2 regions of the Streptomyces sp. NPDC092045 genome follow, and region 1 is predicted to be linked to the other one. Evidence: riboswitches for the same ligand, from Rfam matches in the RefSeq annotation. Region 1 holds a riboswitch; the other holds the start of a gene.
What was found. A riboswitch is a leader RNA that binds a small molecule or an ion and turns the genes downstream of it on or off. The one in region 1 is predicted to bind glycine.
Positions count from the first base shown of each region.

Region 2: linked by a shared signal. The riboswitch ahead of gcvT (glycine cleavage system aminomethyltransferase GcvT) and the one ahead of gcvP (aminomethyl-transferring glycine dehydrogenase) in region 1 are both predicted to bind glycine.

Region 1 is NZ_JBIVSC010000037.1:7,869-17,361, reverse strand. Features, by position in the region: gene ACIQKA_RS34395 (glutamate--cysteine ligase) at 1-1,238, opposite strand, end outside; gene ACIQKA_RS34390 (hypothetical protein) at 1,719-2,309, shown strand; gene ACIQKA_RS34385 (DUF5999 family protein) at 2,642-2,848, shown strand; gene gcvP (aminomethyl-transferring glycine dehydrogenase) at 2,939-5,824, opposite strand; glycine riboswitch at 6,003-6,102, opposite strand; gene ACIQKA_RS34375 (PRC-barrel domain-containing protein) at 6,215-6,586, shown strand; gene ACIQKA_RS34370 (DNA polymerase IV) at 6,683-8,143, opposite strand; gene ACIQKA_RS34365 (MerR family transcriptional regulator) at 8,199-8,816, opposite strand; gene ACIQKA_RS34360 (bifunctional nuclease family protein) at 9,009-9,482, opposite strand.
Region 2 is NZ_JBIVSC010000004.1:257,363-266,855, reverse strand. Features, by position in the region: gene ACIQKA_RS14660 (ABC transporter substrate-binding protein) at 1-814, opposite strand, end outside; gene ACIQKA_RS14655 (enhanced serine sensitivity protein SseB C-terminal domain-containing protein) at 1,045-1,815, opposite strand; gene ACIQKA_RS14650 (enhanced serine sensitivity protein SseB) at 1,934-2,674, opposite strand; gene ACIQKA_RS14645 (AAA family ATPase) at 2,800-3,462, opposite strand; glycine riboswitch at 3,614-3,728, shown strand; gene gcvT (glycine cleavage system aminomethyltransferase GcvT) at 3,897-5,021, shown strand; gene gcvH (glycine cleavage system protein GcvH) at 5,099-5,479, shown strand; gene glyA (serine hydroxymethyltransferase) at 5,512-6,780, shown strand; gene ACIQKA_RS14625 (L-serine ammonia-lyase) at 6,940-8,310, shown strand; gene ACIQKA_RS14620 (EF-hand domain-containing protein) at 8,418-8,633, opposite strand; gene ACIQKA_RS14615 (ATP-binding protein) at 9,107-9,493, opposite strand, start outside.

The sequences.
Region 1 (9,493 bases):
ACGAGCCGTACGGCCGGCAGGGTGGCGATGCCGCCCGCGCGCCCCGGCCGGGGCCAGCGCAGTTCCGCCTCGATGCCGTGGCGGCAGGCCGTGTCGAAGTTGGCCTCGGCGTCCTCGAAGGCCATGCGCCTCCACACGGGCCGGGGCTCGTCGGCGAGCGCGCGCACCAGGCCGTAGTAGAAGGCGGCGTTCGCGATCACGTCGGTCACGGTCGGCCCGGCCGGCAGGACCCGGTTCTCGACGCGCAGGTGCGGGACGCCGTCGACCAGGCCGTACACCGGCCGGTTCCAGCGGTAGACCGTGCCGTTGTGCAGGACGAGCTCCTGGAGGCGCGGCACCCCGCCCCGGTCGAGGACGAGCAGCGGGTCCTCCTCGTCGTGGAGGGGCAGGAGGGCGGGGAAGTAGCGGAGGTTCTCCTCGAAGAGGTCGTACGCGGAGTCGATCCACCGCTCCCCGAACCAGGTGCGCGGCCGCACCCCCTGGGACTGGAGCTCGGGCGGCCGGGTGTCGGTGGCCTGCTGGAAGAGGGGCGGGCGGGACTCCCGCCACAGTTCGCGGCCGAAGACGAAGGGGGCGTTGGCGCCGAGCGCGATCTGCACCCCGGAGACGGCCTGCGCCGCGTTCCAGACGGCGGCGAACCGGGCCGGGGTCACCTGGAGGTGCAGCTGGACCGAGGTGCAGGCGGCCTCGGGGACGATCGACTCCGAGGTGCAGCGGAGGTGTTCGACGCCGTGGATGTCGAGGATCAGGTCCTCGCCCCGCGCGGCGAGGATCTGGTCGTTGAGGAGGGCGTAGCGGTCGTTGTCCGACAGGTTCTCCGGGACCAGGTCGTGCTGTTCGAGGGTGGGCAGCACGCCGATCATGACGACGCCCGCGTCGAGCTCCGCGGCCTTGCGGTCGGCGTACCCGATTCCGGCTCCGATCTCCTCCGCGAGCCGGTCGAATACCCGCCCCTCCAGTTGGTGGGGCGCGATGTTCACTTCGAGGTTGAACATTCCGAGTTCCGTCTGGAAATCGGGGCTCGCGATCTTTTCGAGAACCGGCCCGTTCAGCATGCGGGGCAGTCCGTCGGCACCGGCGAGATTGAGTTCGATCTCCACGCCCATGAGATTGCGCGGTCGGTCGAACCTCTTCTCCGCCAGGAGTCTCGCGAGCCCCGCCAGACATTGCTGGAGTTTCCTCCGGTACTGCTGCCGGTCGGACGGGCCGAACCCGTCGGCCACGACCTTCTCGCCCATCGAAGCGTCCTTCCCCGGGTGGGCGGCCGTCACGGCGGCCGCGCGTCACGGACCATGATGCCCACCTCTTTGATCCACAACGCCTGCGGAACGGGCCTGTCGGAGGATAGGCTGGATGCAGCACTCCAACGGCACATTCCGCAGGCACGGAACAGACGACATATACCAATGTCATATTGTCCCGGGATTCTGGGTCGGAATTCAGCCGACCGGCTCCTCGCGGTATGGGCAGGTGAGAGCGGTATCGTCCTCATGATTCCGCTCGGACGTCCCTCGATGACGACCTGATGACGCCTTGTCAGGAATATCGGCGACGTCTAGCGGAAACACTGTGTGAACACATGTCGTATAAACTCCGCGGACGAGGCAGAGTGTTGGCGCCCGGCCATGGCCCCCCGGCTCCTCTCTGGCCCCGCCGCCGACAGCGCCGTCGTACCTGCCCACGCGTCACCGTGTCTCCTGAGCGAGAGGCGACCCACCATGCTCCGACCCTCCCCGGCCCCCGCGCCGGCCCTCCGCAGCGTCCTCGCGGCGCTCGGCTCACCGACCGCCGTCCGCGAGGCGCGCACCCCCGCCCTGCGGGCCGCGCAGGGACCTCTGAGCCCCGAACTTCCCCTGCCCGTACACGTGTTGGGCATCAACGGAGCCTCAGGACACCCTCCCCGGACCCGGCTCGCCGGGTGGCGCTTCCTGATCCGGAACGGGGACCGGACGATCGCCGCCGCCGACACCATGCTCACCCCGGACGGCTGGTCCTTCTCGCACTTCTTCGAGGGACCGTACGTCTCCGCCACGGAACGGGCCCTGCACCAGGCCGAGGGCCTGCCGGTCACCTACCAGCCGCGACTGCTCTCCGTGCCGGAGCTCTACATGATGACCCTCTGGCTGCACGCCGATCCGGAGACGGACGGCACCACCACCGTCCCGGACGCCGCCGACCTGCTGGTGCCCCTGGCCCCCGCGCCGCCGGGGATCGCGTCCCACCGGCCGTACCCGGTCGCCGACCTCCTGCCCGTCCTCAGCACGCGCCTCGCGCCGCCGCCCCTCCTGGGCTCGGCGGCGCCCGCCTGATCCACCGCACGCGCGCCCACGCCCCGCGACCCGTCCGGGTCACGGGGCGCACTGCTGTCCGAAAGATCCGCCCGAACGCACTGTCCGAACACCCCGCCCTTATGGACTAGCCCGCTCGGGCCACCCCGAACCACCCGAAGTGACGGGGTGGTTGAGCCGAACCGCCCCTGCGGGTGACGCGTCCTCCCCGGAGAGGACGAGCTGCCGCGAAATCCCTGCGGAAGTCCGTCCCGGGGGCAAGACTTGGACCGGAACCGAACCGACCGCCGGGGGCGGCCATGAACGCGCAGAGCCGCAGGACATCCACCACGACGCAGCGAAAGAACCCACCCATGTGCCAGCACCAGCCCGCCTGTCCCACCGCCGACTCCGCCGACCGCGAGGCGGCCCGACTGACGGCACACCACCCGGAGCAGGGCTGGAGCCTGCTGTGCAACGGCGTCCTGCTCTTCGAGGACACCGGTGAGCTCCTGCCGGACGGACAGATCATCGCTCCGCACCGGCCGCTCACGGCGGGCCGGGTGACGACCGCCGCCTGACGGGGCGGCGCGAAGCCCGAGGGCCGGTCCGGAGGAGAACCCTCCGGACCGGCCCTCGGTCGTGGAACCGCGCGGTGCAGGCCCGCGGCCTCAGTGGTCGTACTCGTCCAGCGGCGGGCAGGAGCAGACCAGGTTCCGGTCGCCGAAGGCGCCGTCGATGCGGCGCACCGGCGGCCAGTACTTGTCGGCGGCCGAGACGCCGGCCGGGAAGACCGCCTCGTCACGGGTGTACGCGTGGTTCCACTCGCCGCCGAGCGCGGCCGCGGTGTGCGGGGCGTTGCGCAGCGGGTTGTCCTCCGCCGGCCACTCGCCCGCGGCGACCTTCTCGATCTCGGCCCGGATCGCGATCATCGTGTCGCAGAAGCGGTCGAGCTCGGTCAGGTCCTCGGACTCGGTCGGCTCGATCATCAGCGTGCCGGCCACCGGGAAGGACATCGTCGGCGCGTGGAAGCCGTAGTCGATCAGGCGCTTGGCGATGTCGTCGACGGTCACGCCGGTCGCCTTGGACAGCGGGCGCAGGTCCACGATGCACTCGTGGGCGACCAGACCGGCCGGACCGGTGTAGAGCACCGGGAAGTGCGGCTCCAGGCGCTTGGCGATGTAGTTCGCCGCGAGCACCGCGACCTGGGTGGCGCGCTTGAGGCCCTCGCCGCCCATCAGGCGCACGTACGACCAGGAGATCGGCAGGATGCCGGCCGAGCCCCAGGGGGCGGCCGAGATCGGGCCGACGCCGGTCTCCGGGCCCGCGGTGGGCTGGAGCGGGTGGTTCGGCAGGTAAGGGGCGAGGTGGGCGCGGACGCCGACCGGACCGACGCCGGGGCCACCGCCGCCGTGCGGGATGCAGAAGGTCTTGTGCAGGTTCAGGTGCGAGACGTCACCGCCGAAGTGGCCGGGCTTGGCCAGGCCGACCAGGGCGTTGAGGTTGGCGCCGTCGACGTACACCTGGCCGCCGGCCTCGTGGACCTCGGCGCAGATGTCCGCGACGTGCTCCTCGAACACGCCGTGCGTGGACGGGTAGGTGATCATCAGGACGGACAGCTCGTCGCGGTACTGGGCGATCTTGGCCCGCAGGTCCTCGACGTCGACCTCGCCGTCGTCGGCGGTCTTGACGACGACGACCTTCATGCCGGCCATCACGGCGGAGGCGGCGTTGGTGCCGTGCGCGGAGGACGGGATGAGGCAGACGGTGCGCTGCTCGTCGCCGTTGGCCCGGTGGTACGCGCGGACGGCGAGGAGGCCGGCCAGCTCGCCCTGCGAACCGGCGTTGGGCTGGATCGACACCTTGTCGTAGCCGGTGACCTCGGCGAGGCGCTCCTCCAGCTCGGTGATGAGCGTGACGTAGCCCTGGGCCTGCTCGACCGGGGCGAAGGGGTGCATCTGGCCGAACTCGGGCCAGGTCACCGGCTCCATCTCGGTGGTCGCGTTCAGCTTCATCGTGCAGGAGCCGAGCGGGATCATGCCGCGGTCGAGCGCGTAGTCGCGGTCCGCGAGGCGGCGCAGGTAGCGCAGCATCGAGGTCTCGGAGCGGTGCGCGTGGAAGACCGGGTGGGTCAGGTAGGCGTCGGAGCGCAGCAGACCGGCGGGCAGCGCGTCCTCGGTGGCGGCGTCCAGGGCCTCGACGTCGGCGGTGACGCCGAAGGCGGCCCAGACGGCGGCGAGCTGCTCGCGCGCGGTGGTCTCGTCGCAGGAGACCGACACGTGGTCGGCGTCGGCGCGGTGGAGGTTGACGCCGGCCTCGCGGGCGGCGGCCACGACCTCGTCGGCCCTGCCGGGCACGCGGGCGGTGAGGGTGTCGAAGAAGACGTCCCCGGTCAGCTCGACGCCTCCGGCGCGCAGACCGGCGGCGAGGATCGCGGCGTACCGGTGGGTGCGGCGCGCGATGCCCTTGAGGCCCTCGGGGCCGTGGTAGACGGCGTACATGCCGGCCATGACGGCGAGCAGCACCTGCGCGGTACAGATGTTGCTGGTGGCCTTCTCGCGGCGGATGTGCTGCTCGCGGGTCTGGAGGGCCAGGCGGTAGGCGCGGTTGCCGTCGGCGTCGACGGAGACGCCCACGAGGCGGCCGGGCAGGGAGCGGGCGTGCTTGTCCTGGACGGCCATGTAACCGGCGTGCGGGCCGCCGAAGCCCATCGGGACGCCGAAGCGCTGGGTGGTGCCGACGGCGATGTCCGCGCCGAGCTCGCCGGGCGAGGCGAGCAGGGTGAGGGCGAGCAGGTCGGCGGCGACGGTGACGATCGCGCCGAGCCCGTGGGCCTCGTCGATCAGCGGCTTGATGTCGCGGACCGCGCCGGAGGCACCGGGGTACTGGAGGAGCACGCCGAAGACGCCGCGCTCGGCGATCCCGGCCGGGATGCCCTCGCTCAGGTCGGCGACGACGACCTCGACGCCGGTCGGCTCGGCGCGGGTCTCGATGACGGCGATCGTCTGCGGCAGGGCGTCGGCGTCGATCAGGAAGACGCCCTTCTTGACCTTGCCGACGCGGCGGGACAGCGCCATGGCCTCGGCGGCGGCGGTGCCCTCGTCGAGCAGGGAGGCGCCGGAGGTGGGCAGACCGGTCAGGTCGGCGACCATCGTCTGGAAGTTCAGCAGGGCCTCCAGGCGGCCCTGGGAGATCTCCGGCTGGTACGGCGTGTAGGCCGTGTACCAGGCGGGGTTCTCCATCACGTTCCGCAGGATCACCGGCGGGGTGAAGGTGCTGTAGTAGCCGAGGCCGATCATCGGGGCGAGGACCTGGTTGCGGTCGGCGAGCGAGCGCAGCTCGGCGAGCACCTCGGCCTCGGTGCGCGCGGCCGGCAGGCCCAGCGCCTCGGCGTTCTTGATCACGTCCGGCACCGCGGCGGCCGTGAGCTCGTCGAGCGAGCCGTAACCGACCTGGGCGAGCATCTTGGCCCGGGCCTCGGCGTCGGGCCCGATGTGCCGCTGCTCGAACGGGATGCCCTGCTCGAGCTCGGAGAGCGGAATGCGGTTGGCGGTCATGTACGGAGGCCTCCTGGTCGTCACGACCTGCGAGGGGCACCACGGCGCGGGTACCCGGACGGCCTCCCCCTCTGTCATCTCAACCTGAGAGTTTCACCGGCACGCCTCGCGGCACGCCGGCTTTCACCGTCGGTGAGAGCGCATGCCGTCGGACATCCGCTCTGCTTTCCAGAGTGACCTCGTCCGCGCGGTACAGGGGCCTGAGAGATTCCGGGGAGGATTTGCTCCTTCGGCGCCCACCGGAAGGTTTCTCCGGGGGACTCTCCCGCACGGGGTCGACAGCCACACCCAGCCTACCAGCGCGGTTGGGACTCCCTTCGCTCAAGTGGCCGACATCCCGGATGTGCACTTTGGTAGGGGGTAGAGGAGTTGCGACCAGTTGGAGGGACCGTGCAGACCGACATCGATCCGCGCAGCCTGATCGGCCGCAAGGCGTACGACCGGAACGGACACAAGATCGGAACCGTCGACGAGGTGTACCTGGACGACGCGACGGGCGTTCCGGAGTGGGCCGCGGTCCGCACCGGCCTGTTCAGTCGGGACGCCTTCGTCCCCCTGGAGCCGAGCGACCTGCTCGACGACGGCCTCCACGTCCCGTTCGAACGCGCCCTCATCAAGGACGCCCCGGACTTCGGCGTGGGCCGCCACCTCTCCCCGGAGCAGGAGCTCCAGCTCTACCGCCACTACAGCCTCACGCTCCCGCCGCCCCCGACGGACGCCCCGGACAAGGACTTCGGCCGCCTGGCGGGCCAGGACGGCTGACCGAAAGCCGGCCCACCACCGTACGAAAGCCCCTCCGGCACCACGGTCCGCGGCCGCCGAGCGGCACCGGGCACCCGCGCCTCCGCCCGGCCGCCCTCACGGGTGGTGCGGGTGGGAACCCGGCCCGGCCGCGAGGCCGGGCACACCCCCGACACCCGCGTCCGGCGACACCACGGCACCGCCCGCCGGAGGACCCGCGCCCGGCCCGGCATCCCGCACCAGCGGCAGCGCCTCTCCCGCCGTCAGCTCCGGATCGTCCACGGCGAACGTCCGCACCCGCCCCGGCGCCGATCCCGGCTCCTCGAACCGCACCGTGACCCGCCCGAGCCCGCTCCCCTGGACCCACCCGGCCCCGTGCACCGCGTGCCGCACGTCGTGCCCGGGCGCCCAGTACCGCTCGGCGGGCGCGACGGGCCCGGCCGGCTCGGCCGCCACGGCCTCGGGCACCACCGCGGCGGCACCGCCCCCGCCCCGCTCCCCCGCCGACTCGGCCTGGGCGAACAGGTCCTCCTGCGTGTAGTCCGCGAGCCCGCTCACCCCCACCCCGAGCAGCCGGACGCCCCCCGTGGTGTCCACGGAGTCGAGCAGCCGCCCCGCCGCCTCCCGCACGACCCCGAGCGCGTCCGTCGGCCCCCGCAGCGTCTCGGACCGGGTCAGCGTCGAGAAGTCGAACCTCCGCACCTTCAGGACGATCGTCCGCCCCGAGTGCCCCGACGCCCGCAGCCGCTCCACGCACCGCTCCGCGAGCCGCTCGACCTCGCCCCTGATCCGCACCCGGTCGTGCAGGTCCACGGCGAAGGTGTCCTCGACGGAGACGGACTTGGCGTCCCGCTCGGCCACCACGGGCCGGTCGTCGTGCCCCCGGGCCATCCGGTACAGGGAGGCCCCGTGCGCCCGCCCGAGGAGCCGTACGAGCTCGTCCTCGCCCGCTTCCGCGAGGTCGGACACCGTCGTCATGCCGGCCCGCCGCAGGTGCTCCCCGGTCGCCGGCCCGACCCCGGGCAGGATCCGTACGGACTTCGGCCCGAGGAGCTCCCGCTCGGTACCCGGCTCTATGAGGGCGAGCCCGTCCGGCTTGGCCTGCTCGGAGGCGATCTTCGCGAGCATCTTCGACCCCGCGAGCCCCACGGACCCGGTGAGCCCGGTCGTCGCGAGGATGTCGGCCCGCAGCCGCTCCCCCGCCGCCCGCGCGCCCGCCGCGTCGTCGGCGACGCCCCCCGCCTCCAGGTCCACGAAGGCCTCGTCGAGGCTGAGGGGCTCCACGAGCGGGGACAGCAGCCCGAGCAGCCGCATGACCTGCTCGCTGATCGACCGGTAGAAGGCGAAGCGCGGCACGAGATAGGCCGCGTTCGGCGCGAGCCGCCTCGCCTGGCCCATCGGCATCGCCGAGTGGACCCCGAAGCGGCGCGCCTCGTACGACGCGGTGGCGACCACGCCCCGCGGTCCGAGCCCGCCCACGACCACGGGTTTCCCGCGCAGGCTGGGCTTCGCCGCCTGCTCGGCGGCGGCGAAGAACGCATCCATGTCGAGATGCAGGATCGTCGGCGCGGTTCTCACGCCCCCGATGTTCCCCCACGCCACTGACAACGCCCCGGGACGGCCCCGGACCGGCTCAGACCGCCCGGTCCCGCCGCCGCCGGGCCAGCTCGTCGCCGGGGTTGTGCCCCACGAGCGTCTCGCCGGTGTCCACCCGCTCCCCGTGGAGCTGCGAGAGAGCCGCCTCCACGTCCCGCCAGACCACTCCGACGGCGATGCCGAAGACGCCCTGACCGCCCTGGAGCAGGTCGACGACCTCGTCCGGCGAGGAGCACTCGTAGACCGTCGCCCCGTCGCTCATGAGCGTCATCCGCTCCAGGTCGCGGAAGCCCCGGGCCCGCAGGTGCTGCACCGCGGCCCGGATGTTCTGCAGGGCCACCCCGGTGTCGAGGAAGCGCTTGACGATCTTCAGGACGACGACGTCGCGGAAGCTGTAGAGCCGCTGTGTCCCCGACCCGTACGCGGGCCGCACGCTCGGTTCCACGAGTCCGGTGCGCGCCCAGTAGTCCAACTGGCGATAGGTGATCCCGGCCGCCGCGCACGCCGTGGGGCCGCGGTAGCCGATCACCTCGTCCGCCGCGCCCGCACCGGCCTCCGCACCGAAGTCGCCCACTCTGCCGTGAAGCGGATACGGACCGTTCTCCCCGGACGCCCGTCCGAGGGAGCTGCCCGCCGTACCGTCCGCGCTGCTCATCACGCCGACCCTCCGTCCTTGACCTGCCCACACGAAGGTAGGCAGTCACCCGGGGTGCGTCAACGATCGCCACACTCGGCACGCCGAGTGATAATCACCCTGAGAGTGGTTTCCCGTGTCTCTCTTCGGGGAAAGGCTAGTCGAATGCCCTGACGGCACCCCGCGAACGGCCCATGGCCGCACCGCCGGTTCTCACTGACTGTTGGTCCCGAAATCCTCCGGTGAGATCTGGTCGAGGAATTCGCGGAACTTCTCCACCTCGTCCTCCTGCTCGTCCGGGATCGCGATGCCCGCGTCGTCCAGGACACCGTCGCTGCCGAAGATCGGCGTCCCGGTCCGGAGGGCCAGCGCTATCGCGTCGGACGGCCGGGCGCTCACCTCGACGCCGCTGGCGAAGACCAGCTCGGCGTAGAAGACCCCGTCACGCAGATCCGTGATGCGGACTTCGGTGAGCTCCTGCCCCACGGCCTCCAGCACGTCCTTGAACAGGTCGTGCGTCAGCGGTCGCGGAGGGGCCATCCCCTGCTGCGCGAAGGCGATCGCGGTCGCCTCCCCCGGTCCGATCCAGATGGGGAGGTAGCGATCGCCTCCCACTTCACGTAGGAGCACGATCGGCTGATTGGAGGGCATTTCCACTCGGACACCCACAACGTCGAGCTCGTTCACACAGCAACCCT
Region 2 (9,493 bases), on a different contig from region 1:
TCGTGCGGAAGACCAGGTTCTTCACCTTGGCCTTGTCGCCCCAGTAGTCGTCGAAGCGCTCCAGGGTGACTTCCTTGTTGCCCTTGTTCCACTTCGTGATCCTGTACGGACCGGTGCCGGCGACCGTGCCGGCCTCCTGGCTGTACTTGGGGTACGTGATGGCGTCGCCCTTGGCGGAGGCGTCCTGCTTCTCGTACTCCTTGAGCGCCTTCGGCGAGTGGATCGCGAGGGCCTGGAGGGAGAAGCCGCCGGGGAGCTGCGCGGAGGGCTCGTTGACCTCGATGACCGCGGTGTTCTCGTCCTTCGCCGTGCAGGACTTGTAGTTGGGCTTCGGCGCCTCGGCGTCCTCGTTCTTCGCGAAGCCGCCCATGATGGACTGCCAGTAGTACGAGACCGAGCTGGACTGGTAGGTGCCCTTCCAGTTGAACCAGTGGTCGTAGTTCGCGCAGACGGCGGCGGCGTTGAACGCCTCGCCGTCGTGGAACTTCACGTTCTTGCGCAGGTTGAACGTCCACACCGTGCCGGCGGGGTTGGCGGACCACGTCTCGGCGAGGCCGCCGACGAGCTTGCTGCCTCCCGACTCGTGCTCCAGGAGTGCTTCGAAGGCCTGCCGGGTCACCCGGAAGGTCTCGCCGTCGCTCGCGAGGGCGGGGTCCAGGGAACCGGGGTCACCGGCGCCGGCGAACACGAAGGTGTCCTTCGCACCGCCCTTCGCGCCGTCCTTTCCGCGCTCGCTGGAGCAGCCCGTCGCGACGAGCGCGGCGGCAGCCACCACCGTGATCGCCCGAACGGTACGGGAATTGAATATTCGCATGGGGCCACCCCAGGATCAGCCGTGTGGAGAGGTCTTGACCGGCCGAACACTACCCACGGGCAACGAGCTGGAGAACAGTCCGGATAACGGTGATACCTAGTCGAGACCCGGACACTTGCCAAACCGGGCAGTTCCGGGACAAGTGCGTGGCCTGGGCGAACGCCCCTGGCGTGCGGGCGAGTTAACGGGAGGTGTCACGACCGGACAGATCGGCCATCCCGGTCTTCCGGTCACGCTCGGGGCGGATAGCCGTATCCCGGGGCAGGCGGGGCGGCGTGCGCCTCGCGGTCGTAGAAGGGGCGCGCGTTCGCCCGCAGCCAGAGCGCCACCGGGTCGTACGCGTCGGAGAGGGCGACCGTCGAGACGGGCAGCCCGTCGGGGACGGAGCCGATGGACTGGCGCATCATCGACCGGACCGCGTCGACGGCCGCCGGGGAGGTGTCGTACAGGTCGAGCCCGATGACCAGGTACGGGGAGCCGAGCGCGGGCTGCACCCAGCCGCGGCGCAGCGCCCGGACGGCCGGGGTGCGGTGCGCGTTCTGCGTGATCAGGGCGTAGAACTGCGGGATCTCCAGGGCAGGCTCGGTGACGCGCAGCGGTCCGGCGGGCATCCGGTCGAGACCGGTGGCGATCCGGCGCAGATCGGCCCAGGGGATGCCGACGCCGCCGCCGGGGGCGTGCGGATTCAGCCAGACGCCCCAGCGGTCGGGGTAGAGGGCGCGGGCGATCTCGCGGCCGGTGACCCGCTCGTGGCCGCGGTTCCAGCCGGAGGCGGCGAGCTCCTGGTCGGAGGTGACGCAGGGCGCGTAGCCGAAGCCCTCGACCTCCATGTTCCCGTACTGGGCGTCGGGCGAGCCGGGCGAGCCCTGCCAGAGCAGCATCCGGAGCTCGCCGTCGGCGAGGGCGTGCAGCAGCCGCTCGTACGCGTCGTAGCGTCCGGGCGCCACCTGGCGCAGCATGTGCTCGACCTGACCGGCCGCAGCGGTGCCTGACGCACTCACCCTGGGTCCCGCCCCTCTTCCGTCCACCACGTCTGTGCGGCCGCCGGGTCAGGTGCGGCCGTCGAGTCGGTTCAGCTTAGGGCCCGGCCCGCCGGGCGGGCCCCGAACAGGGTGCCGCTCACACGGCGGCGCGCCGGTAGAAGGGGCGGACCCGCTCCACCATCCAGTCGCCCACCGGGTCCTGCGCCATGTCGAGCAGGATCAGGTTGACCGGCCAGGCGACCTCGACGCGGCCGAGGGCCCGGCCGAGGGCGTCCAGGGGCGCGGTGCGGTCGGGGCCCTCCCAGCGGGAGAGCCGGACGCCGATGAAGAGGGCCGGCTCGGTGCCCTCGACGCTGGCGAGGGCCCGGCGGGCGCTGGTGACGACGCCGGTGGCCTCGAACTCGGCGGAGGCCGCGGCGAGGAAGTCGACGGGGTCGTCCTGCCAGTCGGGCTCGAAGAGCCGGACGCGGCCGCCGGACGCGGGGCCGTCGAGCGGGGTCCGGCCGACGCGGCAGAGCTCGGCGACGGCGGGCGGGGGCAGCGGGACGCCGACGGTGCCGCCGGGGTTCACGGCGATGCCGAGCTGCGGGGGCAGGCCGCGGGCGAAGTCGCGCGCGGGGGCGACGGCGAAGGACATGTGGCCGCCCGCGCAGGCGCGGAACTGCTGCTCGGAGCTGAAGACGGGGACGTAGGCCGCGCCGTCGATCTCCATGGTGGCGAGGTCCAGGTCGGTGCTGTCGGGTCCGCCGCCGTTGGGCAGCGGGATCCAGACCGGGCTGCGGCCCAGCACCTCGACGAGGCGGCCGCCCGCCCCGGGATTGCCGAGCGAGGCGGCAAGGACCTCTTCGAGCTCGTTGCCCGGCCACGTCACGTCCACGGTCCCGTTCCCCTTCTCCGCCCGGCCTGCCGTACCCGGCCGCCCGGCAGCACCCTAACGCCGCCCCGGAGCGGCCGTGGCCGGAAGAGAAGGGTACGGGCGCTCCGGACGCGCCATGCGGGGGGTCAGACCGCCTCCCCGAAGGCGATCGTCCGGAGGGTGTCGGCGGCGTCCCGGTCGAGCAGGGTCGCCGAGGCGCAGCCGTGCGGGAGCCGGCCGGTCTCCGCGGCCCGCAGCAGCCGGCCGACCGCGCGCCGGTGCCGGGCGAAGGCGTACGCGGAGACGCCCCGGCCCCGGGCGTGCTGTCCGGCCCTGGCGGTGTCCGGGGTGACGTCGAGGAGGACCAGGTGCAGGTCGCTCCCCCGGCGGCGGGCCTCGCGGGCGAGCCAGCCGCGCACCCAGGACTGGGTGCCGCAGTCGTGCACGACCACGCTCGCGCCGGAGCGCAGGGCGCGGCGCAGCCCGGCGTAGTGCGCGATCCGGACCAGGGGGCGGTAGAGGGCGTACGGCAGGAGGCGGGGCATCCGGGCCTCCCAGCGCTCCCGGGCGTCCTGGGAGTCGATGCCCCGGCCCCCGGCGGTCCGCCTCATCAGGGTGGACTTGCCGCTGCCGGGCAGCCCGGAGACGACCACGAGGTCCCCGGCCGCGTACACGAGGGCGCGGGGGCCCCGGCCGCCGCGCTCGCGCAGGTCCCGCAGCGCCCGGACCCGGCCCCGGGTCCGGGCGCGGGCCCGTGGAGACGGTATGCCCGTACTCGCCGGATACGCGCCGGTGTGCTGGAACGTCATCGCCTCTCCCCCTGCCGGGCCTCAGGAGACCCTTCCCAAGAAGTGTAAAGAAACGGTAATGGGGCACAAGCGATTTGCCGTGCCGACACCGCGTGCAATGATGTGCGCGCCAGGCGCCCACGGTCGCCTGTACAACCGCATACCGGCCGTTCGAATCCGCGCGGGAGAGTTCCGGACCACGGAGTGGGTGACCACCCGGTGCGTCCGGGCGCCGAAGGAGCAAGACCCTCCCTTGAATCTCTCAGGCCCCGTACCGCGTGGATGAGGCAGATCTGAAAAGCGGGACACCCCGGTGTCCCCACCCAAGGTGCAAGCCGGGATCTCGGTGACGAGATGCCCCCGGTGAACCTCTCAGGTTCCATGACAGATGGGGAGGACGTCCTCGCCCGTCATGTCTTCGTCACCGAACGCCCTTGGGACCCGGGAGCCACCCCATGACCTCTGCCCCCCGCCTCACCGCCCTCGATGCGCTGCATCGCTCCCTGGGCGCGACCATGACCGACTTCGCCGGCTGGGACATGCCGCTGCGGTACGGCAGCGAGCGCGACGAGCACACCGCGGTCCGCACCCGGGCCGGCCTCTTCGACCTCTCCCACATGGGCGAGATCACCGTCACCGGACCGCAGGCCGTCGAGCTGCTCGACTTCGCCCTGGTCGGCAACATCTCCACGGTGGGCACGGGCCGCGCCCGGTACACGATGATCTGTCGCGAGGACGGCGGCATCCTGGACGACCTGATCGTCTACCGCCTGGGCGAGACCGAATACATGGTGGTGGCCAACGCCTCCAACGCCCAGACCGTCCTGGACGCCCTCACCGAGCGCGCGGCCGGCTTCGACGCCGAGGTCCGCGACGACCGCGACGCGTACGCCCTGATCGCGGTCCAGGGCCCGGAGTCCCCCGGCATCCTGAAGTCGGTCACCGACGCCGACCTGGACGGCCTGAAGTACTACGCCGGCCTGCCGGGCACGGTCGCGGGCGTGCCCGCGCTGATCGCCCGCACCGGCTACACCGGCGAGGACGGCTTCGAGCTCTTCCTGAAGCCGGAGCACGCCGAGGGCGTGTGGAGGGCGCTCACCGGGGCGGGCGAGGGCGTCGGCCTGATCCCCTGCGGCCTGTCCTGCCGCGACACGCTCCGCCTGGAGGCGGGCATGCCGCTGTACGGCCACGAGCTGACCACCTCCCTGACGCCCTTCGACGCCGGTCTCGGCCGGGTCGTGAAGTTCGAGAAGACGACGAACGAGGGCCGCTTCGTCGGCCGCGAGGCCCTGGAGAAGGCCGCCGAGCGCGCCGAGACCGCCCCGCCGCGCAGGCTGGTCGGCCTGGTCGCCGAGGGCCGCCGGGTCCCGCGCGCCGGGTTCTCCGTCGTCAAGGACGGCGAGGTCGTCGGCGAGGTCACCTCCGGGGCCCCGTCCCCGACGCTCGGAAAGCCGATCGCGATGGCCTACGTGGACGCGGCGCACGCGGAGCCCGGCACCCAGGGTGTAGGTGTGGACATCCGGGGCACCCACGAGCCGTACGAGGTCGTGGCGCTGCCGTTCTACAAGCGCCAGAAGTGACGAAGTCGTCCCACCGCGCGTCTCACCCCGCAAGACCGACGTTCATCAGCACTCCCCCGATCCAGGAGAATCAGGTCATGAGCAACCCCCAGCAGCTGCGGTACACCAAGGAGCACGAGTGGCTGTCGGACGCCGAGGACGGCGTCGCGACCGTCGGCATCACGGAGTTCGCGGCCAACGCGCTCGGTGACGTCGTCTACGCCCAGCTCCCCGAGGTCGGCGACACCGTCACCGCGGGCGAGACCTGCGGCGAGCTGGAGTCGACGAAGTCCGTGAGCGACCTGTACTCCCCCGTCTCGGGCGAGGTCGTCGCCGCCAACCAGGACGTGGTGGACGACCCGTCCCTGGTGAACACGGCTCCGTTCGAGGGTGGCTGGCTGTTCAAGGTGCGCGTCGCGGGTGAACCGGACGACCTGCTCACCGCCGACGAGTACGCCGCGTTCTCCGCCGGGAACTGAGACCGGGCCCGAAACCCCTTAGGGATCGATTCATGTCGCTTCTGAACACTCCCCTCCACGAGCTGGACCCCGACGTCGCCGCCGCCGTCGACGCCGAGCTCCGCCGCCAGCAGTCCACCCTCGAGATGATCGCCTCGGAGAACTTCGCTCCGGTCGCGGTCATGGAGGCGCAGGGCTCCGTCCTCACCAACAAGTACGCCGAGGGCTACCCGGGCCGCCGCTACTACGGCGGCTGCGAGCACGTCGACGTGGCCGAGCAGATCGCCATCGACCGGATCAAGGACCTGTTCGGCGCCGAGTACGCCAACGTCCAGCCGCACTCCGGCGCCTCCGCGAACCAGGCCGCCCTCTTCGCGATCGCCCAGCCGGGCGACACGATCCTGGGCCTGGACCTGGCCCACGGCGGCCACCTCACCCACGGCATGCGCCTGAACTTCTCCGGCAAGCAGTTCGACGTGGTCGCGTACCACGTGGACGAGGCCGGCCTGGTCGACATGGCCGAGGTCGAGAGCCTGGCCAAGGAGCACCGCCCGAAGGTGATCATCGCGGGCTGGTCGGCGTACCCGCGCCAGCTCGACTTCGCCGAGTTCCGCCGGATCGCGGACGAGGTCGGCGCCTACCTGTGGGTCGACATGGCCCACTTCGCCGGCCTGGTCGCCGCCGGTCTGCACCCGAACCCGGTCGAGCACGCGGACGTGGTGACCTCCACCACGCACAAGACGCTCGGCGGCCCGCGCGGCGGCATCATCCTGGCGAAGAAGGAGTTCGCGAAGAAGCTGAACTCCTCCGTCTTCCCGGGCTTCCAGGGCGGCCCCCTTGAGCACGTGATCGCGGCCAAGGCCGTCTCCTTCAAGGTCGCGGCCTCGGAGGAGTTCAAGGAGCGCCAGCAGCGCACCCTGGACGGCGCCCGGATCATCGCCGAGCGCCTGGTCCAGGACGACGTGAAGGCCCACGGCGTCTCGGTCCTGTCCGGCGGCACGGACGTGCACCTGCTCCTGGTCGACCTGCGCGACTCGGAGCTGGACGGCCAGCAGGCCGAGGACCGGCTCCACGAGGTCGGCATCACGGTCAACCGGAACGCGGTCCCGAACGACCCGCGTCCCCCGATGGTCACCTCGGGCCTGCGCATCGGCACGCCGGCGCTCGCGACCCGCGGTTTCGGGGCCGAGGACTTCCGCGAGGTCGCGGACGTCATCGCCGAGACCCTGAAGCCGGGCTTCGACGCCGAGAAGGCCGAGGCCCTCAAGGCCCGGGTGACCGCCCTGGCGGACAAGCACCCGCTGTACCCCGGCCTGAAGTGATACCGAAGTAATTTCGTACGCTTTTGTTCGTACGGACATCCGGGGCACCGCGCACACTGGAACAACGGGCGCGGTGCCCCGACCCATGTCCCCCGCCCCCACGCCTTCTCTGCACCACCCCGGCAGACAACGACGTCCAGCCCCACAAGGAGTCCTCCCGTGGCCATCTCGGTCTTCGACCTGTTCTCGATCGGCATCGGCCCGTCGAGCTCCCACACGGTGGGCCCCATGCGCGCGGCCCGGATGTTCGCCCGCCGGCTGAAGAACGAGGGCCTGCTGGCCCACACGGCGAAGGTGCGGGCGGAGCTGTACGGCTCGCTGGGCGCCACCGGCCACGGCCACGGCACCCCCAAGGCCGTCCTGCTCGGCCTGGAGGGGAACTCGCCCCGCACGGTGGACGTCGAGCACGCGGACGAGGAGTTCGAGCGGATCAGGGCGAGCGGCCGGATCAGCCTGCTCGGCGCCCACGAGATCCCCTTCGACTTCGACGCCGACCTGGTCCTGCACCGGCGCAAGGCGCTCCCGTACCACGCCAACGGCATGACGGTCTTCGCGTACGACGCGGAGGGCGCACTCGTCCTGGAGAAGACGTACTACTCGGTGGGCGGCGGCTTCGTCGTCGACGAGGACGCGGTGGCCGGCGAGAACCCGATCGTGCCGGACGACACGGTCCTGAAGTACCCCTTCCGCACCGGCGACGAGCTGCTCCGCCTGGCGAAGGAGAGCGGTCTGTCGATCTCCGCGATGATGCTGGAGAACGAGAAGGCCTGGCGCACCGAGGAGGAGATCCGCGCGGGCCTGCTGGAGATCTGGCGGGTCATGCAGTCCTGCGTCTCGCGCGGCATGTCCCGCGAGGGCATCCTGCCCGGCGGCCTGAAGGTGCGCCGGCGCGCGGCGAACTCCGCCCGCAAGCTGCGTTCCGAGGGCGACCCGGCGGCGCACGCCATGGAGTGGATCACCCTGTACGCGATGGCGGTGAACGAGGAGAACGCGGCGGGCGGGCGGGTGGTCACCGCCCCGACGAACGGCGCGGCCGGCATCATCCCCGCCGTGCTGCACTACTACATGAACTTCGTCCCGGGCGCGGACGAGGACGGCGTGGTCCGCTTCCTCCTCGCGGCCGGCGCGGTGGGCATGCTGTTCAAGGAGAACGCCTCGATCTCCGGCGCCGAGGTCGGCTGCCAGGGCGAGGTCGGCTCGGCCTGCTCGATGGCGGCGGGCGCCCTGGCCGAGGTCCTGGGCGGCTCCCCGGAGCAGGTGGAGAACGCGGCCGAGATCGGCATGGAGCACAACCTGGGCCTGACCTGCGACCCGGTCGGCGGCCTGGTCCAGATCCCGTGCATCGAACGCAACGGCATGGCGGCGGTCAAGGCCGTCACGGCGGCGAAGATGTCGATGCGCGGCGACGGCAGCCACCTGGTCTCCCTGGACAAGGTCATCAAGACCATGAAGGAGACGGGCGCCGACATGAGCGTGAAGTACAAGGAGACGGCCCGGGGCGGCCTCGCGGTGAACATCATCGAGTGCTAGGACGCGTCCGGCCCTGATCCGCCGGACACGCCCCGGGGGCCGGTCCGGCGGGCCGGGGCCCGGACGGGCGGCGACCGGGGGTCGCGCGGCCCGTCCGGGCGGGCGGGTCAGGCCTTGCTGAGGTGCGACCAGAACTCGTCCCACGACAGCCGGCCGTCGCCGTTGTCGTCGCGCTGCTTGATGAGCGCCTCGGCGACCGTCTCGGTGACGTTGAAGTCGCCCAGCTGCGCCATCACGCTCTTGTACTCCGCGGCGGTGATGAAGCCGTCCCCGTCCACGTCGTACCGGTTGAATGCCGTGCGTGCCGACTCGATGTCCGCCACTGTTTCCGCCCCTTCATGGTGCTTGTCTGACGGGGGTCAGATTAGCCGTCCCGCCCCCGCCCGCCGCGGGTGGTCCCGGCGGAAGGGGTCGCCGGGCCCCTCGGCACCGGTTGGGGTGGTCCGGGGGTTTTCGTCCACCGATGTCGGTCGTCCAACATGCGGACGACCCCGGGAAACACGCCATGAACCGCATAGTCATTCACTGTTTACAAGGCAGGTGCCACATGTCACCAACGATTCACAGTTAAAGTGTTCACGTTTGCCCGTTTTTGCCCCGCTAGGGACTTTTGGTGATGCGGGCACTTGTCTGACATAGTCGTTGACACGACCCCCATTGACCCGGGCCAGGTCGACAAGGCGGCCGTGGATACACCCCCCCGTCCACGGCGCATCACACGAAAGCCCCCAGCTCGCCCCACCACGGCGCACGGGGGCTTCCGTGCGTCCGGGGCCGGGCCGCCGCGGGGCGGAGGTCACGGGCGGTCCGCGACCCGCATCTCGAACCAGGTCGTCTTGCCGCGCGGCGCCAGGTCCACGCCCCAGCGGTCCGCCAGCTTGTCGACGAGGAAGAGCCCCCGGCCGCTCGTGTCCAGCTCGTGCACCGGCATCAGACAGGGCAGCCCGCGCGAGGGGTCGCGCACCTCGACCCTGATCCGGCCCCGGCCCTTCTGCAAGCGGAGCGCGAAGACCCGGGCGCCGGTGTGCCGGACGGCGTTGCCCACCAGCTCCGAGACCAGGAGGACCGCGTGCTCGGTGAGCTGCGGCCCCAGCGCCCACTGGCGCATCAGCACGTGCTGCGTGAGTCTGCGGGCCACCCACGCGGACTCGGGCCGGGACGGCAACCGGACGTCGCCCTCCGC